Regions from separate parts of the Paraburkholderia sp. SEWSISQ10-3 4 genome, predicted to be linked through region 2. Evidence: predicted binding sites of a transcription regulator. Region 2 holds the regulator's gene; the other holds the start of a gene.

Region 1 (11,263 bases), on a different contig from region 2:
GAACACGCGGTCGATCTGATCCGACGCACACGCCTTGAGCAGCGGAAAAATCGTCGCCAGCGTCTTGCCGATGCCGGTCGGCGCCTGCGCCATCAAGGGCGTGCCGTCACGCGCAGCGCGATACACCGACACCGCCAGTTCGCGCTGACCACTTCGGAACTGGCCATGCGGAAACTGCAGCGCACTGAGCGCGGCATTGCGCGCGGCGCGGTGCGCCTCTTCCTGCACGGCCCAATCGAGAAAGCGCTCGCACTGCTCGACGAAGAAAATCTCCAGCTCACGCGCGGTGTGCGTTTCGGTCAGCAAGGTTTCCTTCTGACTGCCAACATCGAAATACACCAGTGCGACCGTCAATTCAGCGAGCGAACGGGTCTGGCACAACAGGTGCCCGTACACCAGCGCCTGCGCCCAATGCAGCGTGCGGTGATTGGCGGGCATCCGTTCGAGCGCGCCACGATGGGTCTTGATCTCTTCCAGCCGGTTCGACACCGGGTCGTAACCGTCGGCGCGGCCACGCACGGTCAAACCGCGATGCGTGCCGGTCAGCGTAATTTCGGCTTCGTAGCCGCTCGCGCGCCGCCCGGCGACCGTCACATGGCCGGCCATGCCCTCCAGCGAGGTGGGCGCGGGCGTGAAGCGCAGATCCAGATCGCCTCGCCGCGCAGTGAATTCGCACATCGCCCGGACGGCGACCACGTAGGTCACGGCGTGATCTCCGTCACGACTTCCGACGCGACGATCTCTTCATCGGCCCATCGCACGTCGAGCACGCGCACCGGCATGCCGTGCTGCGCGCAGTACGCGAGCCAGCGGATCTGGTTGTCCTGCAAGCGGTCGCCGGGGCCTTTCACTTCGATCAACTCGTAACGGCGCTCGGCCGGCCAGAACCGGATCAGGTCCGGCAGGCCCGAACGGTTGCCGCGGATGTCACGCAGCAAGCGCTCGAACCATAGTTTCAGATGCGCGGCAGGCAGGCAGTCGAGCGCCAACTCGACCAGTTCCTGCGTCAGCAAGCCCCAGAATACAAACGGCGATTGCAATCCCGCCTTGCTTTGCAGATGCCGCAGAATCGTCTCGCGATAGGCGCTGCTGTCGAGTTGCGCGAGACACGCGGCGAATTGCGCGGCGCGGCGCGCATGAAAATCCGGCGCATGCAGATCGGCCGGTCTGCGCTGGAACGGGTGAAAAAACGCGCCGGGCAGCGCCGCGAACACCGGCTCCCAGCACAGCAAGCCGAACAGCGAGTTGATCAGCGCGTTTTCGACGTAATGAACCGGCGCCGCGTCGCAAGTCAAATGATCGCGGGCGACGTATTCGACCGGTTGTGGCGCGTCTGGCCTCGGCAGAACCAGTGTGCTGCGCTCAACCGGGCGAGCTGCAGCCACACGCGCCACACGCTCGCCGCGCTTGCGCTGCAAACGCAGCAACATGCGCTCGATGCGCTGCGCTTCCTCTTCGCTTTCAGGTTTCGCAGCGGCTTGCAAAGCGAGGGCGAAGGCTTCGTCAAATCGCTCACTGCGTTCCAGCACTCGCAAGCGCCGATGGCGCGCGCCAGGCCACGCGCAGCGCTCATAGACAGCGAGCGCTGCGCGCCAGTTCTGTTGACGCTCACAATGCTGGCCGATACGAAACAGCAGTTTCGCGCGACGCGTTTCGAGCCACGGGTTTGAGGTTTCGATCGCAGCAATCGCGACGACGAGCTCGTCGATCGCCTCTGACTCCGCGTCACCCGCGGGGAGCCATTCGAGCGCTTCGCGGCATGCATGCAACGCAAGATAAACGTCGACGTCCTCGCGTTGCTGGAATGCGCGCGACGACGGCGCGAACGCAACCTTCTCGTACTGGAACACGCCGAGATCGGCAAGCACGAACTCCGACCAGTCCTGCTGCAGATTGCCGAAGAACATGAGGCGCAGACGCTCGCAAAGGGGCGCGATGGCGACGTGGAAGACGCGGTCGGTGGTCTGGGCGTGCCACGCGGACAACGGCTGCGCGGTGGCGCCTCGTTCGTCGCATTCGCCCTCACCCGCTCCTTCGCTTTCGTAAAACGGCCGCAGCGTTTCCAGCAGATCGGGTTTGCGCAAGCCTTTCGCGCCGGGAATCAACGCGATGGCGTCCGCCAAGATCAGCAGCAACTCGGGGCGCGTGGTGAGCGCGAACAGATCGTCGAGCGTCAGAACGGGTTCCGTGTCGACCCAACCGAGCATTGCCAAGGGTGCAACTGCCTGCAAAGGACAACCGATCTCGTCATAAGACAGGCGGCTGGCGCGGAACAGCGTGCCCTTGCGCATCAGCATGCGAACCAGCAACGCGCGCGAGGGCTGCGGCAAAGCGGCGAAATCGCGCAGGAAACCGTGTTCGTGCGCGTCCAGCAGATCGTCGTAACGCTCGGCGAGCCACGCCAGCGCACGCTCGAAGTTCAGCAGGTAATAAGGGACACCAGAACGGGGGTCCGACGGAGCATCTATCGCCACGGAGCGTTTACGAAACCTGTATGTTTATACAGTGATGATATCAAAATATAAGTACGCGTCGATACCCGCTCCGTATGCGCATGGAGAATCCGCTCACTGGTCCTCGTCGCCCGAAATCGCCTGGGCCGGCCCCGGCCAATCCAGAAAGCGCGTTTTCCTATATGTGGGCAGAATGTCACGCATATGATATAGATCGTTCTACAAAGACGGCAACGAAGCTGAGTTACGTCTGGTGTTAAGATTTTTTGAAACAAGCCCTAGTGAGAGCGTGATCTGCATGCGTGCAAGCAAACGACAACTTGTCGTCGATAAAGCCACCCAACTGTTTTCGATGCACGGTTTCCAGGCCGTCGGCGTGGACTGGATCATCGACGACTCCGGCGTTGCGCGAATGACGCTATACCGCCACTTTTCAGGCAAGGACGAATTGATCCGGGAGGTGCTGCTGCAACGCTATGCGCTGATCGTCGGCAGTATCGAAGCCCGTCTGCAGACGCTTGAGATTCCGGAGGAACGGGTCAAGGCAATTTTCGACTGGTATGGCGATTGGTTCGCGACGCCAGAATTCGCGGGTTGCCTGTTTGAACGCGCACTGGCGGAGTTTGGCACCGAGTACCCCAAGATCTCGGGCGTAGCCATCCAATATCGGACAAAGATGACCACCTGGATAGCGGAACTGCTGCAGGGTCTCATGCCGGCGTCTGAGGCAAAACGCCTTGGGGATGTCTTCATGATGTTGCTCGATGGGGCAACCGTCAACGCACGCGCGGCGAATGATCCCGGGCCGGCTTCGCAGGCTTGGGCTGCCGCCGAAGTTCTGCTGCGATCGGCCAAAGCCAAAGCGGCGTGAGCGGGAGCCCGCTCACGCGCTAGATTCCTCGCTGTGCCTGCGGGGCCTCCACCCACACCACTGTCAACGATCGCACCCCCTGCGCACCACGAATCAGCACGCCTTCGATATCCGCGGTGGCCGAAGGGCCGGTAACCAGCGCCGCATAGCGCGCATCGCGGAAGTCGTCGCGACGGTACACGTCCTGCAAGCCGTCGAGCAACTGCGCCGGATCGAGCAGCACCACCAGATGCTGCACGATGTACCCCAGCGAGTTGACCACATACTCGCGCTCGCTGAACCACACCGAGCCGGTTTCAGCCACGCCGAAGCGCCCCCGCACCACGCCCACCTCGATATCCTGCAACGACGCCGGTTCGGTTTCGGCCGTGATCGCGCGCGTGCCGGGCACTTCGGGCGTCGCCGACGCCACCGACGCCGCATCGCCGAACCGCTCACGGATCAGCGCAAGCACGTCACCCGCAGCCCGCGCTTCGACGCACGTGCCGCCCATCGCCTGCAATGCTGCCGTGAAGCGCGCCCGCAAGTCCCCGCCCGCCGAAGCGAACAGCGGCGCATCGGGCCGTGGACGCGCCGGCGGCTGCGCCTCACGCACCTTTGCCAGAAAAGCCTCACGCGTTGCCATCGCCACCTCCACGATTCTTCTTGTACCAGGCGTGGAAGGTCAGCTTCGGCGCCTCCGGCAACTCACGCTGCCGGCCCCAGATGTTGAGCGGGTTATACAGCACGAAATTCGGCAAACGCCGCAGCGCGCCGCCCATCGACGACACTGTCGCCCGATACAGCGTCGGACTCGCAAGCAGGCGCCCCGCCATCTTCAGCACTTCCTGCTTCACGAATGGCACCTCATGACGTTCTGCGATCACCGTTCGCCATTTGTAGATCTGCTCGTGAATATTGATCTTCACCGGACACACATTCGTGCAACTGCCGTTTAGCGTCGACGCGAACGGCAACGCGCTATAACGCTTCAGGTCGAAGGTCGGGTTGATGATTGCGCCGATCGGCCCCGAATACGTGCCGCCATACGACAAGCCGCCACTGCGCCGATACACCGGGCACGTGTTCATACACGCGCCGCAGCGAATGCATTTGAGCGAATACCAGAAATCCTCCATCGCCAGCCGCTCCGAGCGGCCATGATCGACGAGGATGAAGTGCATCTCGGCGCCCGGACGCGGCGCACGGAAATGCGAGGTGTACTGGGTAATCGGCGAACCGAGCGCGCTGCGCGACAGCATGCGGATAAATACGCCGAGGTCCGACACCTTTGGAATCAGCTTCTCGATACCGATCGACGCGATATGCAACGGCGGCACATTCGCCGACAGGTCGGCATTGCCCTCGTTCGTACACACGACCACCGTGCCCGTCTCCGCCACCGCGAAATTGCAGCCCGTCATGCCCGCCGTTTTCTCGCGCACGAAATACGGCCGCGTATTCATCCGCTGGCTTTCAGCGAGGTAGTGAATATCGCTGTTTTGCGGATCGGTGCCGATGGTTCGACCGAACAGTTCAGCCACATCGGCGCGTAGTTTATGGACCGCGGGCACCACCATATGGCTCGGGTCCTGATGATCGAGCTGCTGGATGCGCTCGCCGAGATCGGTCTCCATCACCGTGATGCCGCGCGGTTCGAGATACTCGCGCATCTTGCATTCGTCGGTGAGCATCGACTTGCTTTTGACGAGCGTGGTCATGCCGCGCTCGGACATGATCTGGTGGACCAGCGCATTGTGCTCTTCGGCGGTCGCGGCCCAATGCACCACGACGCCATTTGCTTCGGCCGCAGCGGCGAACTGTTCGAGATAGTCGGACAGATGCGACAGCGTGTGTTCCTTGATGCCCGATGCCAGTTCGCGCAGCGTCTGCCACTCCGGGATGCCGTGCGCCTGCGCATCGCGCTTCTCACGCAAATCCCATAGACGTTTGTCGTGAAACGCGACGTGCTCCGTCTTCCTGATGAAAGCGCCCGCGGCTTTCGCGTGATCGATGCGGCTCATGCGCGTGCTCCGTTGAGAACCTGCGCGATATGGATGAAGCGTGCGTCGGCTTTCATGCGTTCCGCGCAACCTTGCTGGTGCATCAGGCACGACATGTCGCCCGACACGATGTACTCCGCGCCCGCGTTGAGATGATCGCGAACCTTGTCCTGCCCCATGCGCACCGACACCGGCTCTTCGGTCACCGAGAACGTGCCGCCGAAACCGCAGCATTCGTCGGGCCGCGACGGTTTGACGAATTCGATGCCTTTCACACCTTCAAGCAAGGTGCGCGGTTTCGAAAACGGCAGCGCGGAGATCTCCGAGACCGACGCTTCCTTCAGATGCCGTAGCGCGCTGCAACTGTTATGCAGGCCGACGCGATGCGGAAACTCCGCCCACGGAAACTCACGCGCGCCGAGCACGTCATGCAGAAACTCGACGAGTTCGTAGGCGTTGGCGCGAACCTTTCTGACTTCATCAGTCTGCTCGAGCGCGGTCAGATGCTCGCGTACGTGATGAATGCAACTCGCCGACGGTCCGACGATGTAGTCGTAGCCGGCGAAGTTGCGCGCAAACACGCGCTCGGCGCCGGCTGCCTCGGTGTGCGCGCCGCTGTTGGCCATCGGCTGGCCGCAGCAGGTTTGCTCCTGCGGATAGTCGACCTCGATGCCGAAGCGTTCAAGCAATTCGAGCGTGGCGATCCCTACTTCGGGATAGAACGCGTCGATGAAGCACGGGATAAACAGGGCGACTTTCATAGGCTCATTTGAATGAAATGCGGCGGCCGCTGATTCACTTACTTTAGTGCGGAATCATGGCGGCGCAGGCATTTCCTGCCGGCAGCGTGTTCGCGGCCGGTCAGTAAGACTGGTATTGTTGGTCTGACCAAGAAATATAAGGAAGTCGCCGGGCGGTGTCAACCGCGAGAACGTTGATGAAGCAGACTGGACAGGCCTCAGCGCGGTTATGGGCGCACGCAACCCGCTGCCCGCGCGTGGGCAAAAGCGGTGGTCAGGAGGTCGGCAAATCAGGAAATGAGGCGTCGGCCAGAGGCCGGCAACTCAGGAAATCACGCTCGGCGACGGTCTCGCCGCGTCGTCCTTGTACATCTCGCGCACATAGGTCAGATGACGCTCGGCGGCCTTGCGCGCCTTTTGTGCGTCGCGGGCGATGACTGCGTCGTAGATGGCCTGATGCTGGCTCATCAACTGCTTTTCCATCGCGTCGTCGTAGTCGATCAGACGATGGTACTGGCGCATGCCTTCGCGAATCAGCGTATGGATGCCGTGCATCACATGCGCGAGCGCGATGTTATGTGTGGAGTCCGCGATGGCGAGATGAAACGCGGCATCCAGTTCCGCGAGATTCACACGGTCTTGCGACTGCGAACCGGCCTTCAATGCTTCGAACGCCTCGGTGATCTTCTGCAGATCGGCTGGCGTGGCGCGCTCGGCGGCATACACCGTCGAAATCGATTCGAGACCCTGGCGCAGTTCGAGAATATCGGCACTGGTGCGCGGATTTTGCAGTAGCAGTTCCGCGAGCGGCTTGGAGATGATCGGCGCGGTGACGTCGACGACCGTGAAGCCGCCCCGCCCCGACGTTTCAATATACCCGTCCGCTTCCAGCCTGATCAACGCTTCCCGCAACGACGGCCGCGACACCCCGAGCTGCGTGGCCAGATCGCGTTCGGCCGGCAAGCGGTCACCGGGCATTAGCGCGCCGTCCGAGATCAGTTGCTTGATCTGGTCGGACACCACGTCGGAAAGTCGTTTGCGCGTGAAGGACTGGATCGGGAGAAATGGCATGGGCGGCGCGGGGCGAATCCTGGTTGATCAAGTCTGGTTGGCGAAGCCGTGGACAACGGCATGGACGCGCCTTCGAACGGGGCGCCAAAGTGCAGGAATTATACCGTTCAACGACTTTCCGCTGCCCGCCAGGCTAGCTCGTGTCCGCTGCGTACGGCAGCGGCTTTCCTGTTCACAGCCTACACGTTCGTACGCACCGGCAATCCACCGACGAACGCAGCAATCCGTTCGCAAGCATCGATCAGGCTTGCCTCGTCGACCACAAAACCCAACCGCACAAAACCATTCGCGGTCTCGCCGAAGGCGCTAGCGTCGAGCAACGACACACCTTGCGCGCGAAACAGTTGCCAGGTGAAATCGACTGTATCGAGGCCCGTGCCGCTGACGTCGACCATCATGAACATGCCGGCTTCCGGCAACAGGCAACGCAAGCCCGGCACGCGGTGCAGGCGCTCGAACACGACATCGCGGCGGCGCCGGTAAATCTCGCGCATCTCGGCGACGATCGGCGCCTTGTTCTGCAGCGCGGTCAATGCAGCCTGCTGGATGAAACCTGGCAAGCCATACAGCATTGCCAAGGCGAGCCGCCCCATATGCTCGATCAGCGTGGCGGGCCCGATCGCCCAACCCACGCGCCAGCCCGCCATGGCATGCGATTTCGACAGACTGCCGAGCGTCACCGTGCGCTCCGCCATACCTGGCAACGCGGCGATGCTCACGTGCTCACGCTCGAACGTGAGATCGGCATAGACCTCGTCGGAGAGCACCCACAGATCGTGCTCGCACGCGATCCGCGCGATGCGCTCCAGATCGGCGCGTGGCATCACCACGCCGGTCGGATTACACGGTGTCGCGAAGAAAATGGCTTGGGTGCGCGGTGTGATGGCCGCTTCGAGCGCGTCGCAGTCGAGGTGAAACGCCCGCGCCGGATCGACCGGCACCGGCACAAGCGTGGCGCCCGCGGCGCGCACGCAGGCTTCGTATGTGAGGTACATCGGCTCGGGGACGATCACTTCGTCGCCCGCTTCCAGCAGGCACAACGAGGTGGCGAACACGCCGTTCTGCGCCCCCGCAGTCAGGATCACGTTGGCCGCGCTTACGGCGCAACCCGTGGTGCGCGCATGGTCTTCGGCAATCGCCGCGCGCACCGGCTCACGCCCGGACACCGCGCTGTAATGCGTATCGCCGCTACGCAACGCCTCGATGGCGCGCTCGACGATCGGCGCGGGCGTCGCGAAATCGGGGTCGCCGACGCTCAGCACGATCACATCTTCGCCATTGGCGAGCGCCTGCTGAGCGACGCGATGGATTTCCCACGCCGAGGTACGCCTGCCCTGCAAACGCTCAACCAGATTCGAATACTTCATGGAACTCACCCCGTTTCGACTTGAGCCGCCAATGTAATGGGGCGCGTGCGAAACGTCCAGATACGAAAAAGCGCCACGCGAGCACTGAGACTCGCGTGGCGCTTCGCTGAAGCCCTGGCCCCGAAGGGCAACGCGTTTAAACCTGGCGACGCAATTCCGCCGGCGGCACTTTCATCAAGTGACGATATTTCGCCACGGTACGCCGTGCCACCAGTACACCCTGATCCGCGAGCATCTTCGCAAGCGTCACGTCCGACAGCGGATCGTGCGTGTTCTCCGCGGCGATCATTTCCTTGAGCAGCGCGCGCACGGCCGCGGCCGAACAGGTACCGCCGCTTTCTGTGCCGAGTTCGCGCGGGAAGAAGTGCTTGAACTCGAAAATACCGCGCGGCGTGGCCATATATTTGTTGCCGGTCGCACGCGAGATGGTGGATTCGTGCAAACCGAGTTCCTCGGCTACATCGCGCAGCACCATCGGCTTGAGCGCGATTTCACCGTACTGGAAGAAGGCTCGTTGATGCGCGACGATGCACTCGGCCACGCGTTGAATCGTATCGAAGCGCTGCTGCGCATTGCGGATCAGCCAGCGCGCTTCCTGCAATTGCTGCGCGAGCGGCGAGCGGCTGGCACCGGCCGACTGCGCGAACAGCTCGGCATACATGCGATGGATGCGGGCGCGCGGCTGCACGGCCGGGTTGATCGTCACCGCCCATTTGTTGCGCACCTGACGCACGATCACGTCCGGCACCACGTAGTTGTCTTCGGTACGGCCGTAGTTGTTGCCCGGCTTCGGATCGAGCTTGCGCACCAGCGCGCAGGCCACCCGCAGTTCCTCGGCGCTGCAGCCGATCTGCTTTTGCAGTTCAGCCTGTTCGCGACGCGCGAGGCGCTCCAGGTGATGGTCGACGATTTGCCGCGCCACATCGCGTCCCGGCGTGTCAGCGGGCAACGCGTTGACCTGCAGCGACAGACATTCGGATAACGAGCGGGCGCCAAGACCGGGACGATCGAGCGATTGCACGAGGCGCAGCGCCACCAGCAATTCTTCTTCAGTCAGTTCGGGTTCGAGGTCGACGCTGTCGGCGAGCTCGGAGAGTTCCTGACGCAGATAGCCGTCGTCATCGAGCGCCTCGATGATAAAACGGGCCACCGCGCGGTCACGGTCGTCGAGTCGATAGAGACGCAGCGAGTCGTGCAACTGCTCGCGCAAGGTCGGTTGGGAACGCGCCCATTCAGCGGGATCGCTACTGTCGGAGTCGCCGTTCTGGCGCGTCGAACTACGGGTGCTGTAGTCGCCCGAAAAGTCGCCGGGTACGTCGTCCTGCCCTGCGCTTTCCATTGTGTCGCCAGCGCTGTTGTCGACCGGTGACGATTCAGGTTCGGCCGCGGCGACCGTGTCCGTGGCGGGCGTCCCACCGACGTCATCGCCTGGCGTTGCAGTGGCGAGCGCGACGTCTTCCGTGTCGGTCGAGTCGTACTCGAGGAACGGATTGGTGTCGAGCGCGGTGCGCAACTCCTGCTGGAACTCGAGAGACGACAACTGCAACAGACGCACCGATTGCTGCAGACGCGGCGTGAGTGCGAGGGACTGCCTTGCGCGTAGTTCGATTGACGGCATTGTAGTGAGGTCCCGTTAATAGCTTGGAAAAGGTATCTGGCCTCAGTAGAGCAACTGTCATACCAGCTCGCCCAACACACTGTTTTTTCTAAGTTTTGCCTTTTCAGGCCCGCCAATTGCGCAGTGGGCGCGCGCCCTTTTTACAAGGACCCGGCAATTTCCGGTCGCCGGCCTTACGGACCGTCGAACAGCCCGCCGCACGTGGCCGCCCCTCTATTCCTCAGCCTAAACGCATGTGCAGCACCGGCTTGTCCCGGCATCGGGCATTCGTGCGGTGTACCGGGCACACAGCTTGCGAATCAACACGGTGTGGACGGACGTGGGTCTTTGCACGCGAGTCGATCGCGAGGTAGCGCAAGCAGCAACGTAGCCACGCAAACGAAACACATGCATAGACCGTCGTCCGGTGTCGATAACGGGCCCTGACGGAACCGTAGCGGCAACGACCCCACGCGAGTCATCAACGGTTTCGGCCGCGATCGACCGCAGGTAACAAGACCGCATTTTTTATCAACACCCGAAGGAGAAACCATGAAGACCATCCAACTTCTGAAGACCGCAGGCAGCATCGCTTGTGTCGCATTCGCTCTGAACGCTACGGCGCAAACCAGCGGCTCGGCCCCGTCGGCAGCATCCGAAACTATCGGTCAGCACGTCGACGACGGCACCATCACCACCAAGGCCAAGGCCGAACTGCTCAGCGCGAAGAACGTCAAATCGACTCACATCCACGTGAAGACCCGCAAGGGCGTGGTGTGGCTCACGGGTTCAGTGCCTTCGTCTGACGACAAGGCCGCAGCAGGGGAAGTCGTGAAGGGCGTAGATGGCGTCTCGAGCGTGAGGAACCATCTGAAGGTCGTAGCGGAATAACTGCGCGGAACAACAGCAGCGTCTTCGCTGCTGTTGTTGTCCAGCTTCAAAAAACCGGCGTTCTTGTGAGCGCCGGTTTCCTTTTCTACCTGCAGTTTTCTATCTGCAATTACGGCCTGGCCGCAGCGTACTGATCGCGTAAGTCACGCACGCGATCATGGTTTTGCAGTACGCCCTGGTACTGACGCTCAACCAGCGCCCGGACGTCCAGCGGCAACTCCTTTTCAAGCGCGTCGTGATAGCGCTTTTTCGCAACGTCTTCGCCCTTTTCGCATTCGGCGAGGATCTCGT
Region 2 (11,263 bases):
CGCCGTAGCTTTTTTTAACCTGATGGAATTCAATGGCGGCTGCAGACATGGATCGATCGAGGCTCCGGGAAAAGACGCAAATGGCCGGCAAGGCCGCTCATTCTATGGCATCGGCAGCGAGGAATTGATCGCCACCGGATGCGCCGGTGGCGTTTCTTGCGCTGCGGCAAAAGCTCAGGAGTGACCCAAACCCAGCCCAAACCCGCCACAAATCCAGCACGCACCTATTTAGGGCGCACTTAGCGTTTTCCATCCCTTGCAACCTGAATTGCGGCGCACCATGATTCATTCAGACCGCGTTCCTCGCGGATGGGAGAAAAATCATGGCGAGCTACCAGAAAATCCTGCTGTGCTACGACGGCTCGCGCGAAGGCCGCAAAGCGTTACGTTGCGGCGCCGACCTGGCGTTGGATCTGAAGGCGGAAACGCACTTACTATCAGTGGTCGACATGCGCTCGAGCATTGCGCAAAGCGCGGGCCTGCTGACCGATGTGGCATGCGGCAGCTTCGAAAAAACAGCACGCGACATCCTGCAGGAAGGGGTGGACTGGCTCACCGAGCGCGGTGTGACCGCGCAAGGGCATTTTGCGTTTGGCCATCCGATCGACGAGATCGCCAATCTCGCTAACGAATTGCATGTCGACCTCGTGGTGGTCGGCCATCGTTGCCGCACCGGCCTGTCGCGATGGTGGATGGGCGCGGGCAATACTCCGCTGCTCGACCGGGTCTCTTGCAGCATTCTGGTGGCGTGCTCTTCCGCGCAGGAGCAGCAGCAAGCAGCGGCGGCCTGACACAAGGCGGGGCAAAGCACGTGGACCGGGCTGAATGAGTTGAATGATCTTAGTGAGCCACGTGACCGAACAGTCGCCGCGTTCGCGGCGATCGCTTCGGCCAAACCGCGATTCGCTCATACGCTCAAATCGATAGCGACCGCTGGGTGATCACTCGTTCAGATTGACCGCAGCCAGCTTCCATGTGAACAAACCTTCGCGCCGCAAGATCGCCGAGTAACGCGCGTCACCGGCACCATGCTGATAGCTGACGACGAACTCATTAAGGCTGCGGTAGCCCGCCGTGGTTTGCGGCGGTTGGGGTGGCGTGGCGCTGTTTCCATTATTGCCCGCAGCAGGAGGCGCCGGTTCGGGCGCCGCCGCCGGTGCGGTCGGCGGATTTCCGGCGCCAGCCGGAACAGGAGGGCGCTCACCCGGGTTGCCGCGCGGCGGCATCCCATTCAGCAATGCCGCGACGCCGTCGGGTGTTGCATAAGCGTCGACCAGCGGGCCGATCAAGGCCACGCCGATCATCGCGCCAATCGCCGCGAGCGGATTGCCATTGCCTTGGACGTCGAGCCGGCGCGTCAACAGGCCGGTGACCTGCTGCTTCAGGCTCTCGCGCAACGCGGGAAAATCGACGTATTCATTGACGGTTTGTGCATCACGTGCATCCGCCGCGCGTTTGAGGGTATTCAGCGCCATGTAAGGCGACGCGTAACAGAACCCCAACGCGGCAATCACCACAATCACAATCAAGGTGACGATCAGTGGCCGGGCGGCGCTGCGTTTCGTGCGTGTTGAAACTGCCATCGAGTGGGACTCTCCATCAGGTGTGATCTAACGTGGACCGCGACCACGCAAAAACGATCCCAGGCGATGCGATATCCGAGAGGGCGCGGCTAGGTGAACGACCTTACGCCGGGTGTCGCGCGTCGTACAGCCGCAATGGAATGCGGTGCACGCGCAATGCAGCTTATGACTCGAACACCGCGCCGTGCACGTTGGCTTCATCTGCGATGCAACGATCGATCATGCGGCACACGGCGTCTACCGTGCCGACCATGATCAGCCGCGACGGTCCGTGATACACGCGCACCGGCGCACGACGCGCGGGTTCAGCCGTATTCAGCCCCGAATTCAACGACACGCGAGCAAAAGCCGGCAACGAGGACGGCAAGCCCAGTACGCCGACGGGCGCGTCGAACAGCGATAGCGATGGAGAACTGGCCGGGGACGCCTCGATCAGCGAACACGGCACCAGCTTGCGCAGATGACGCAAACGACCGAACTGGCGAAAAGGCAGCAGGCGGGCAAGGCGTTCCATGAGTCTCTCCAGGCGATTCAACGTTGGGGCAGCTTTGGGTTTGGCGTACAAGTGGGCGGTTAGAACTCGCCCGGGCGGATCAGCCCGACGGCGATGCCCTCGAGCGCAAATTCCGCGCTGCCGGTTTCAACGAAGATGTTGTCGTAATCGGGGTTCTCGGCAATCAGCTCGATACCGTTCGGGCGGCGCTTCAAGCGCTTGACCGTCACGTCGTCGCCAAGCCGCGCGATGATGATCTGACCGTCTTTGGCTTCGCTTTTCTTCTGCACCGCGAGCAGGTCGCCGTCGAAGATGCCTGCGTCGCGCATGGACAGCCCGCGCACCTTCAGCAGGTAGTCCGGCTTGCTCGAGAACAGCGCCGGGTCGCAGGCGTAGTGCTGCGAGATATGTTCCTGCGCGAGGATCGGGCTACCCGCTGCAACCCGGCCGATCAGCGGCAACGACAGTTGCATGATGCTGGCGTGCGGCAGCGTGAACTGGTACGGCGAATCTTCGGATCCGCCCAGCAGGCGAATGCCGCGCGATGCGCCGGCTGCCAGTTCGATCACGCCCTTGCGGGCGAGGGCGCGCAGATGCTCTTCTGCCGAATTGGCCGAGCTGAAACCCAGCTCGGCGGCGATCTCCGCGCGGGTGGGCGGAAAGCCGGTGCGTTCGATGGCCCGGCGGATCAGATCGAAAACCTGCTGCTGTCGTGCGGTGAGTTTGGTCATGGCGCCACTGTATGTATGAACAGGTGCCTGTATTTTTATACAGTATTCCGCGCAATTCAAGCTTTACTTTAAGTTCGCGGCCCGGGGTGGCGTTCCAGCGTCGTAAATAGACGCTCCAACACCCGTTTTCGTGCCGCAACGCCTTATCCGGCCGTCATTACCACTTTTGCGTATTAAAGAATGAAGAAACATTATTTTTAATGATGAAAGCTCTTCGATAGACTGCCCTTCGAGTTGGCGCTCATGTGCACGTGACCGCGACGCAAAACAACACCACACGCTGTTTCAGCGGACTACAACGCGGAGAAAGTTGGCATGAACCATCAGGGCACGGGGCTGGCAGGCAAGACCAGAAAACTTATCGCGGCGCTCGCATTCGGCGCAGTCGGTACGATCGCCGCGGTCGGCGTCACGGCGCCGGCACATGCAGCCGACACGACGCTGCTGAACGTGTCGTACGACCCGACACGTGAGTTGTACCAGGACGTCAACCAGGCATTCGGCAAGGAATGGAAGGCGAAAACGGGCGAGACGGTCACCTTCAAGCAGTCGCACGGCGGCTCGGGTGCGCAAGCACGCTCGGTGCTGGACGGTTTGCAGGCGGACGTCGTGACCCTGGCGCTTGCCTATGACATCGACGCGCTGGCCAACAAGGGTCTGCTCGACAAGGGCTGGCAAAAGCGTTTGCCGGACAACGCCTCGCCGTACACGTCGACGATCGTGTTTCTGGTGCGCAAGGGCAACCCGAAGCACATCAAGGATTGGGACGATCTGATCAAACCGGGTGTGTCGATCGTCACGCCGAATCCGAAGACCTCGGGAGGCGCGCGCTGGAACTACCTGGCCGCGTGGGCCTATGCTGAACATCAGCCGGGCGGCAACGACCAGAAGGCGAAGGAATTCGTCGGCAAGCTCTATAAGAATGCCGGCGTGCTGGATTCGGGCGCGCGTGGCGCGACCACCAGCTTCGTGCAACGCGGTATCGGCGACGTGCTGATTGCGTGGGAAAACGAGGCGTTCCTCTCGCTGAAGGAATTCGGTCCGGAGAAGTTTGAAATCGTCGTGCCGTCGGTGAGCATTCTGGCCGAGCCGCCGGTTGCGGTGGTGGACAAGGTGGTCGACAAGCACGGCACACGCAAGGTGGCGGAAGCGTATCTGAACTTCCTGTACAGCGAGGAAGGTCAGGAAATCGCCGCGAAGAACTTCTACCGTCCGCGTTCGAACAAGGTGCCGGCCGAGCTGACGTCGAAGTTTCCGAAGCTGAAGTTGTACACGGTGGACGATTCGTTCGGCGGCTGGGCGAACGCGCAGAAGACGCACTTTGCCGACGGCGGTGTGTTCGATTCGATCTACTCGCCGCAGTAACGGGTAGTCAACCGGACGAGATGCGCAGTTAGACGCCGCAGTTGAACGCGTAGTCACACTTCGCCAGAAAGCGCGCCCGCGAGGCGCGCTTTTTGGCCAGCCAGGCGGCCGGAAAAAGAGCCGCCGGCCTCAACCCTGAAAGAGTACTGAGCATGACGACGTTGACCTTCCGAAAACCGAGCGCGTTGCCCGGTTTTGGCCTGACACTCGGCATCACGGTGGCTTATCTGAGCCTCGTGGTGCTGATTCCGCTTGCGGCGACCTTTCTCAAGACCGCGACGCTCGACTGGCCTCAGTTCGTGCGCGCGGTCAGCTCGCCGCGCGTGCTCGCGTCGTATCGCCTGACGTTTTTCTCGGCCCTTGGCGGCGCGCTGATCAACGCGGTGTTCGGCTTTCTGGTCGCTTGGGTGCTGGTGCGTTATACCTTCCCGTTCAAGCGTATCGTCGACGCGGTGGTCGATCTGCCGTTCGCTTTGCCGACTTCCGTGGCCGGTATTTCGCTTGCGGCGGTGTATGCGAGCAACGGTTGGATCGGACAGTTTCTCGAACCGCTCGGTATCAAGATCGCTTTCACGCCGGCCGGTGTGCTGATCGCGCTGACCTTTATCGGTTTGCCGTTCGTCGTGCGGACCGTGCAGCCGGTGCTCGAAGAGTTCGAGCGCGAACAGGAAGAGGCGGCTGCGTGCCTTGGCGCGTCGCGTTGGCTGACGTTTCGGCGCGTGGTGTTGCCTGCGGTGTTTCCGGCTTTGCTCACGGGTTTCGCGCTGGCGTTCGCGCGGGCGCTCGGCGAATACGGCTCGGTGATTTTCATTGCCGGTAACGTGCCGATGAAATCGGAAATCACCTCGCTGCTGATCATTACCAAACTCGAACAATACGATTATGCCGGCGCCACCGCGATTGCGGTCGTGATGCTGGTGGTGTCGTTCCTGATGCTCTTGTTGATCAATACGCTGCAGTGGTATCTGCAGCGCCGCACGGGCCGTGGCGGCGCAGGCCCGGCGCCTGCCGCCGCGAGTGTGGCGGCGATCGGTGTCGGCGGAGGTGTGCAATGAGCCGCAACTCTCTGAATGGCGCGGATGCCGCGACTGTCGCCGTGGCGCCGCGCGCGCCGCTCAATATCGCGCGCCGGCCCGATCCGGTTACTGAACCCCCCATCGTGCGCTGGATTCTGACCGGTATCGCGTTGCTGTTTCTCGCGCTGTTTCTCGTCGTGCCGCTCGTCGCCGTGTTCTATCAGGCCTTGAGCAAGGGCATCGGCTTCTATCTGGAATCGCTGGTCGATCCGGATGCGTTGTCGGCCATCAAGCTCACCGTGATCACCGCTGCGATTGCCGTGCCGCTGAATCTTGTGTTCGGCCTCGCGGCGTCATGGTGTATCGCCAAGTTCGAGTTCCGTGGCAAGGCCTTGCTGACCACGTTGATCGATCTGCCGTTCTCGGTCTCGCCGGTGATCTCCGGTTTGATCTACGTGTTGATGTTCGGCGCGCAGGGCTGGTTCGGCCCGTGGCTGCAGGATCACAACGTGCAGATCATCTTCGCGGTGCCGGGCATCGTGCTGGCGACGATCTTCGTCACGTTCCCGTTCGTCGCGCGTGAACTGATTCCGCTGATGCAGGCGCAAGGCAACGACGAAGAAGAGGCCGCGCATGTACTCGGCGCATCGGGTTGGCAGATCTTCCGGCGCGTCACGCTGCCGAACGTGAAATGGGGCCTGCTGTACGGCGTGATTCTGTGTAACGCGCGGGCGATGGGCGAGTTCGGCGCGGTGTCGGTGGTGTCCGGCCACATTCGCGGCCAGACCGACACCATGCCGCTGCACGTCGAAATTCTCTATAACGAATACAACTTCTCGGCGGCGTTTGCCGTGGCGTCGGTGCTGGCCTTGCTCGCACTCGTCACGCTCGGCCTGAAGCTGCTCGCCGAGCGCCATATGTCGGCGGAACTGTCGGCCGCGCGCGATGTGCCGGCGTATGCAGGGCCGGTCACGCCGCCGTCCGCTTCACAGTCTGCTTCACAGTCCGTCAATGCAACGCATGCATCGCATCAACACGCGCTCAAGCAAGGAGAGCTGTAATGGGTATCACCGTTCGTAACCTGCAAAAGCGCTTTGGCGATTTCGTCGCGCTCGATAACGTATCGCTCGACTTTCCCCCGGGCGAACTGGTTGCGCTGCTCGGGCCTTCGGGTTGTGGCAAGACCACCTTGCTGCGTGTGATTGCCGGCCTCGAATACGCGGATGCGGGCCAGGTCGTGCTGCAAGGCCAGGACGTGGCGACGGTTGGTGCGCGCGAGCGTGAAGTCGGCTTTGTATTCCAGCATTACGCACTGTTCCGTCATATGACGGTGTTCGAGAACGTGGCGTTCGGCTTGCGTGTGAAGCCCCGCAAGGAACGGCCTTCGGAAGCAGTGATTCGCGAGAAGGTGCATGAACTGCTGAAGCTCGTGCAACTCGACTGGCTCGCACAACGCTACCCGTCGGAACTGTCGGGTGGTCAACGGCAGCGGATTGCGTTGGCGCGTGCGCTCGCTGTCGAGCCGAAGGTCCTGCTGCTCGACGAACCGTTCGGCGCGCTGGACGCGAAGGTGCGCAAGGAGTTGCGCAGCTGGCTGCGTCGTTTGCATGACGATCTGCATATCTCGACGATCTTCGTCACGCACGATCAGGAAGAGGCGCTCGAAGTGGCCGACCGTATCGTCGTGTTGAATCGTGGGCATGTGGAGCAGGTGGGCAGTCCGCAGGACGTGTACGACCATCCGCAAACTTCGTTCGTCTACGAGTTTCTCGGCGCGGCGAACCGTCTGCATGGCAACGTGGATGCAAGCGGCTTCGTGGTCGACGGCGCGGCGTTGCCGGTCGCGATCACGGCCGGTTTCAGCGGACCGGCGTTCGCCTATGTACGTCCGCACGATCTGCAGTTGTATCCGCAAGCGTCCGGCCATCGCGAAGGCATTGTGGTCGACGTGCGGCGCGTGGTGACGCTCGGCGGCTCGGTGCGTGTGGAACTGGCGGGCCGCGAAGGCAATGTGCTCGAGGCTGAACTCGATCGCGAATCGTGGCGCGATCTGCAACTGTCGATAGGCGACGGCGTGACGGCAGTGCCGCGCGCCTTGCGCGTATTTCCGGCGCAATAGGCGGCGCCACGAGCATCAACACAGGCAGCGCAACAACACTCGGCGTTTCAATCAAACTCTAATAACTCAACTCTGGCTCAACCGGAGACATACAGATGAACTTTCAGCAATTGCGCTTTGTGCGCGAGGCCGTGCGTCAGAACATGAATCTGACTGAGGTGGCGAACGTGTTGTACACGTCGCAGTCGGGTGTGTCGAAACAGATCAAGGATCTGGAAGACGAACTCGGCGTCGATATTTTCATCCGGCGCGGCAAGCGTCTGACGGGCCTCACCGAGCCGGGCAAGGCGGTGCATCAGTTGATCGAGCGGATGTTGCTCGATGCGGAGAATCTGCGCCGCGTCGCGCGTCAATATGCCGATCAGGACAGCGGCCACCTGGTCGTGGCGACGACTCACACCCAGGCGCGTTACGCGCTGCCGAAGGTGATCCGTCAATTCACCGAGGTGTTCCCGAAGGTGCATCTGGCGCTGCGCCAGGGCAGCCCGCAGCAGATTGCGCAGATGATCATCAACGGCGAAGCGGACATCGGCATTTCGACGGAAGCGCTCGACCGCTTCCCCGATATCGTCACGTTCCCGTGCTATTCGTGGCATCACGTCGTGGTCGTACCGAAGGGGCATCCGCTGGTGGGCCGCGAAAACCTGACGCTCGACGAGATTGCCGAATTCCCGATCGTCACGTACGACCAGGACTTCACGGGCCGCTCGCACATCGATCAGGCGTTCGCGAAAGCGGGTGCGTTGCCTGACGTCGTGTTGACCGCCATCGATGCCGACGTGATCAAGACGTACGTCGAACTTGGCATGGGCATCGGCGTGGTTGCCGCGATGGCCTACGATCCGAAACGCGACACGGAACTGGTCGCGCTGGATACGCAGCATCTGTTCGAAGCGAGCACGACGCGGGTCGGCCTGCGCAAGGGCGCGTTCCTGCGCGCATACGCGTACCGGCTGATCGAAATGTTCGCGCCGCAGTTGAATGAAGCGGAAATCGCCGCACAGTTGCGCGAAGCGGTTTGAGGGATGCGCCGGATCGTTGCGGTTCGGCGCACGGCACGCAAGGCGCCGCGTGAATTCATTGCGGCGCCAAACGTGCGATCTTCAAGCGGGCTGTAGCCGGCCTTGATGTAAACGCCGCGCAAACGCGTGGCGCACGGAGCGCCGGCCTCATCCAGCTCCGAAACGAACGGGTATCCGTTTTTTCACGCATGGCGGCGCGCGGCGCATCGCTTACAATCGCCGCCATGAATACTTTGACTTCTTCCTCCGCCACGCCTTCAGGCGAAGGCGCTACGCCGCTGCTGCCGCGCATCGCCGTGCTGGCGACCGGCGGCACGATCGCCGGCGCGGCCGCGGACGCCACTAATACATCGGGCTACCAGGCCGGCGTGGTCGGCGTCGAGCAATTGCTGGCCGTGGTGCCGGCCTTGTCCACGGTGGCGCGCATCGCGCCCGAGCAGATTGCCAGCGTCGACAGTAAAGACATGGAAATGTCATTGTGGACCACGCTCGCACAACGTATCAACACGCTGCTCGCCGACGATGACGTCGACGGCGTGGTGGTCACACATGGCACCGATACACTCGAAGAAACCGCCTATCTGCTTCATCTGACGATCAAGTCGGACAAGCCGGTCGTGCTGACCGCCGCCATGCGCCCGGCGTCGGCGCTGTCCGCCGATGGTCCGCTGAATCTGCTGAACGCAGTGACGGTTGCGGCGCACGCGGGTTCGCGCGGGCAGGGCGTGCTGGTGGCGTTCAACAACAAGATTCACAGCGCACGCGACGTGGTCAAGACGAGCACGTATGCAGTCGATGCCTTCCAGTCTCCGGATATCGGCGCGCTCGGCTGGGTGCAGGACGGTCGCGTCGAATTCCAGCGCAGCGTGGTGCGTCCGCATACGCTCGCAACCGAATTCGTGATCGGCGCGAAGTGGCCGCATGTGGAGATCGTCGTGAGCTACGCGGGCGTTTCGCGCATTGCCGTGGACGCGTTGGTTGCTGCGGGTGTGCGCGGTATCGTCGTGGCGGGCACGGGTAACGGCTCGATTCACGCCTCGGTGCAGCAGGCGCTGGCCGATGCCGCTTCGCAAGGCGTCGTGGTGGTGCGTGCGTCGCGCGTGGGTTCAGGGCATGTGATGCGCAACGGAGCGGCCGCCGACGATGCACTTGGTTTCGTCAGCGCAGGTTCGCTGAATCCGTACAAGGCACGCGTGCTGCTGATGCTGGCATTGGCCGCGGGCGGCACAGGGCCGGTTGCGTTGCAGAAGACTTTCGATACGTACTGATTGATTTAACGCGCGCGGCCCGGTTCGAAGTCAGAACCGTGTCCCGCACATGAAGCTTGAATGACAACGCGGCGCCCAGGTCATTGACCGGAGCGCCGCGTTGTCGTTACAGCTTAACGTTGATCGCTATCGCCGGAAACAGGCGGCGCAGGCAAGCATTTAGGACGCCAGATCCGGAGGCAACTTCCCGCCGTTCGCCGCCAGCGCTAGCATCACCTGTTTGTGCAGCCAGATGTTCATGCTTGCCGAATCGTTCGTGTCGCCGCTGTACTTCAGTTCCTGGGCGAGTTGCTTACGATGCTCGAGGCTGCTGTCGACGCCGAGCGCTTTCAACGTGTCGACGATCGACGTGCGCCAGTTCAACGTTTGCCCGCTCTCACTCACGAACTGGTCCATGACGACCGCGACGTCGACGTCAGTCAGCGGTGGCGGTGCCGGCGCAGCGTCTGGTGCGGCAGCTTGTGCCGCTGCCGGATCCGGTGTCGGCTCAACCGCAGGCGCAGGCTGGTCGGGCTTCGCTTTGCCGAAGAGCTTGTTTACGATGTCACCAAAAATGCTCATGCTGAATCCTTTGCAGAGGGGTTACCGGCGCAAGCACATTCCGCTCACGGGTTGAACTCTGGTTGCGAATCGGGCGAATGAAACGGAGCACATGTGCCGCGATGATCGGCAAGCCGCACGTGAACGCTGATACGCGCGCAACCAGACTCAACGAGTGTAGGAGAAAAGCGGGGAGGGATGTGTCAAAAAAGGTCGTGCCGCGGGCGCGGAGTTGCAAGCAAATGCAAGCGGACTTGCGAGCACACGTGCGAGGAGACCTGCATTGAGAGGTACTGGCAGGCGGCATGCATGATGCAGCCGCTGCGAGAGATTGGCGGAAAACGCATAAATTTGAAATCCGACAGCCGGACACCCGACGACGACGTCTGACCGACCAAGGCTTCCCCGGCGCCGCCGGGTGCCGCTGCGGACCCCACTTGCCGCTCTCAGCCCAGAGCGACACGATTTGCCCGTTCCGCCATGCATGCCGCACGACGAACCGGGCGCCCCACCTGCGGTTGCCACGACGGTCACGTTGAAACCGCAACCGTCACGGCAACCTTGTTGTTGCTTAAGCTGCCTTGGCTTCGCTACCCGGCGCTTGCGCGACTTCGTAGTTCGCCATGATTTCGAGCGCGCGCACCATGGCCGAGTGATCCCATGCCTTGCCGCCATTCGCCGCGCATACGCTGAACAGCTGCTGCGCGCTCGCCGTATGCGGCAGGGCGATGCCGAGCTTGCGTGCGCCGTCGAGTGCGAGGTTCAGATCCTTCTGATGCAATTCGATGCGGAAACCCGGATCGAACTTGCGCTTGGTCATACGCTCGCCATGCACTTCGAGAATGCGCGACGAAGCGAAGCCGCCCATCAATGCCTTGCGCACACGTTCCGGATCCGCGCCCGAGCGCGACGCGAACAGCAGGGCTTCAGCCACCGCTTCGATGTTCAGTGCGACGATGATCTGGTTCGCGACCTTGCAGGTTTGACCCGCGCCGTTGTCGCCGATCAGCGAGATGTTCTTGCCCATCAGTTCGAACAGCGGCTTGGCGAGAGCAAAGGCTTTTTCCGGACCGCCGACCATGATCGTCAGCGACGCTTCACGCGCGCCGACTTCGCCGCCCGAGAC

Evidence for each region. Region 2 encodes LexA, which represses DNA repair genes until DNA is damaged. Its sites were predicted from a motif close to ACTGTATNNNNATACAGT; they were not measured.
Region 1: the regulator LexA is predicted to act here: its motif matches at 2,490-2,507, upstream of M0D68_RS16415 (VRR-NUC domain-containing protein).

Annotation. Positions count from the first base shown of each region.
Region 1 covers NZ_JALPRI010000007.1:35,586-46,848, forward strand. The annotation lists gene M0D68_RS16410 (ATP-dependent DNA helicase) at 1-705, opposite strand, end outside; gene M0D68_RS16415 (VRR-NUC domain-containing protein) at 702-2,474, opposite strand; gene M0D68_RS16420 (TetR/AcrR family transcriptional regulator) at 2,752-3,324, shown strand; gene M0D68_RS16425 (LUD domain-containing protein) at 3,344-3,949, opposite strand; gene M0D68_RS16430 (lactate utilization protein B) at 3,936-5,327, opposite strand; gene M0D68_RS16435 ((Fe-S)-binding protein) at 5,324-6,067, opposite strand; gene M0D68_RS16440 (FadR/GntR family transcriptional regulator) at 6,371-7,117, opposite strand; gene M0D68_RS16445 (pyridoxal phosphate-dependent aminotransferase) at 7,297-8,484, opposite strand; gene M0D68_RS16450 (RNA polymerase factor sigma-54) at 8,621-10,102, opposite strand; gene M0D68_RS16455 (BON domain-containing protein) at 10,634-10,972, shown strand; gene M0D68_RS16460 (PA2169 family four-helix-bundle protein) at 11,082-11,263, opposite strand, start outside.
Region 2 covers NZ_JALPRI010000004.1:459,831-471,093, reverse strand. The annotation lists gene nodI (nodulation factor ABC transporter ATP-binding protein NodI) at 1-49, opposite strand, end outside; gene M0D68_RS13300 (universal stress protein) at 324-791, shown strand; gene M0D68_RS13295 (DUF2939 domain-containing protein) at 942-1,583, opposite strand; gene M0D68_RS13290 (hypothetical protein) at 1,747-2,097, opposite strand; gene lexA (transcriptional repressor LexA) at 2,157-2,807, opposite strand; gene M0D68_RS13280 (sulfate ABC transporter substrate-binding protein) at 3,123-4,172, shown strand; gene cysT (sulfate ABC transporter permease subunit CysT) at 4,325-5,227, shown strand; gene cysW (sulfate ABC transporter permease subunit CysW) at 5,224-6,249, shown strand; gene M0D68_RS13265 (sulfate/molybdate ABC transporter ATP-binding protein) at 6,249-7,307, shown strand; gene M0D68_RS13260 (CysB family HTH-type transcriptional regulator) at 7,403-8,329, shown strand; gene M0D68_RS13255 (asparaginase) at 8,554-9,597, shown strand; gene M0D68_RS13250 (DUF3597 domain-containing protein) at 9,757-10,158, opposite strand; gene M0D68_RS13245 (2-hydroxy-3-oxopropionate reductase) at 10,709-11,263, opposite strand, start outside.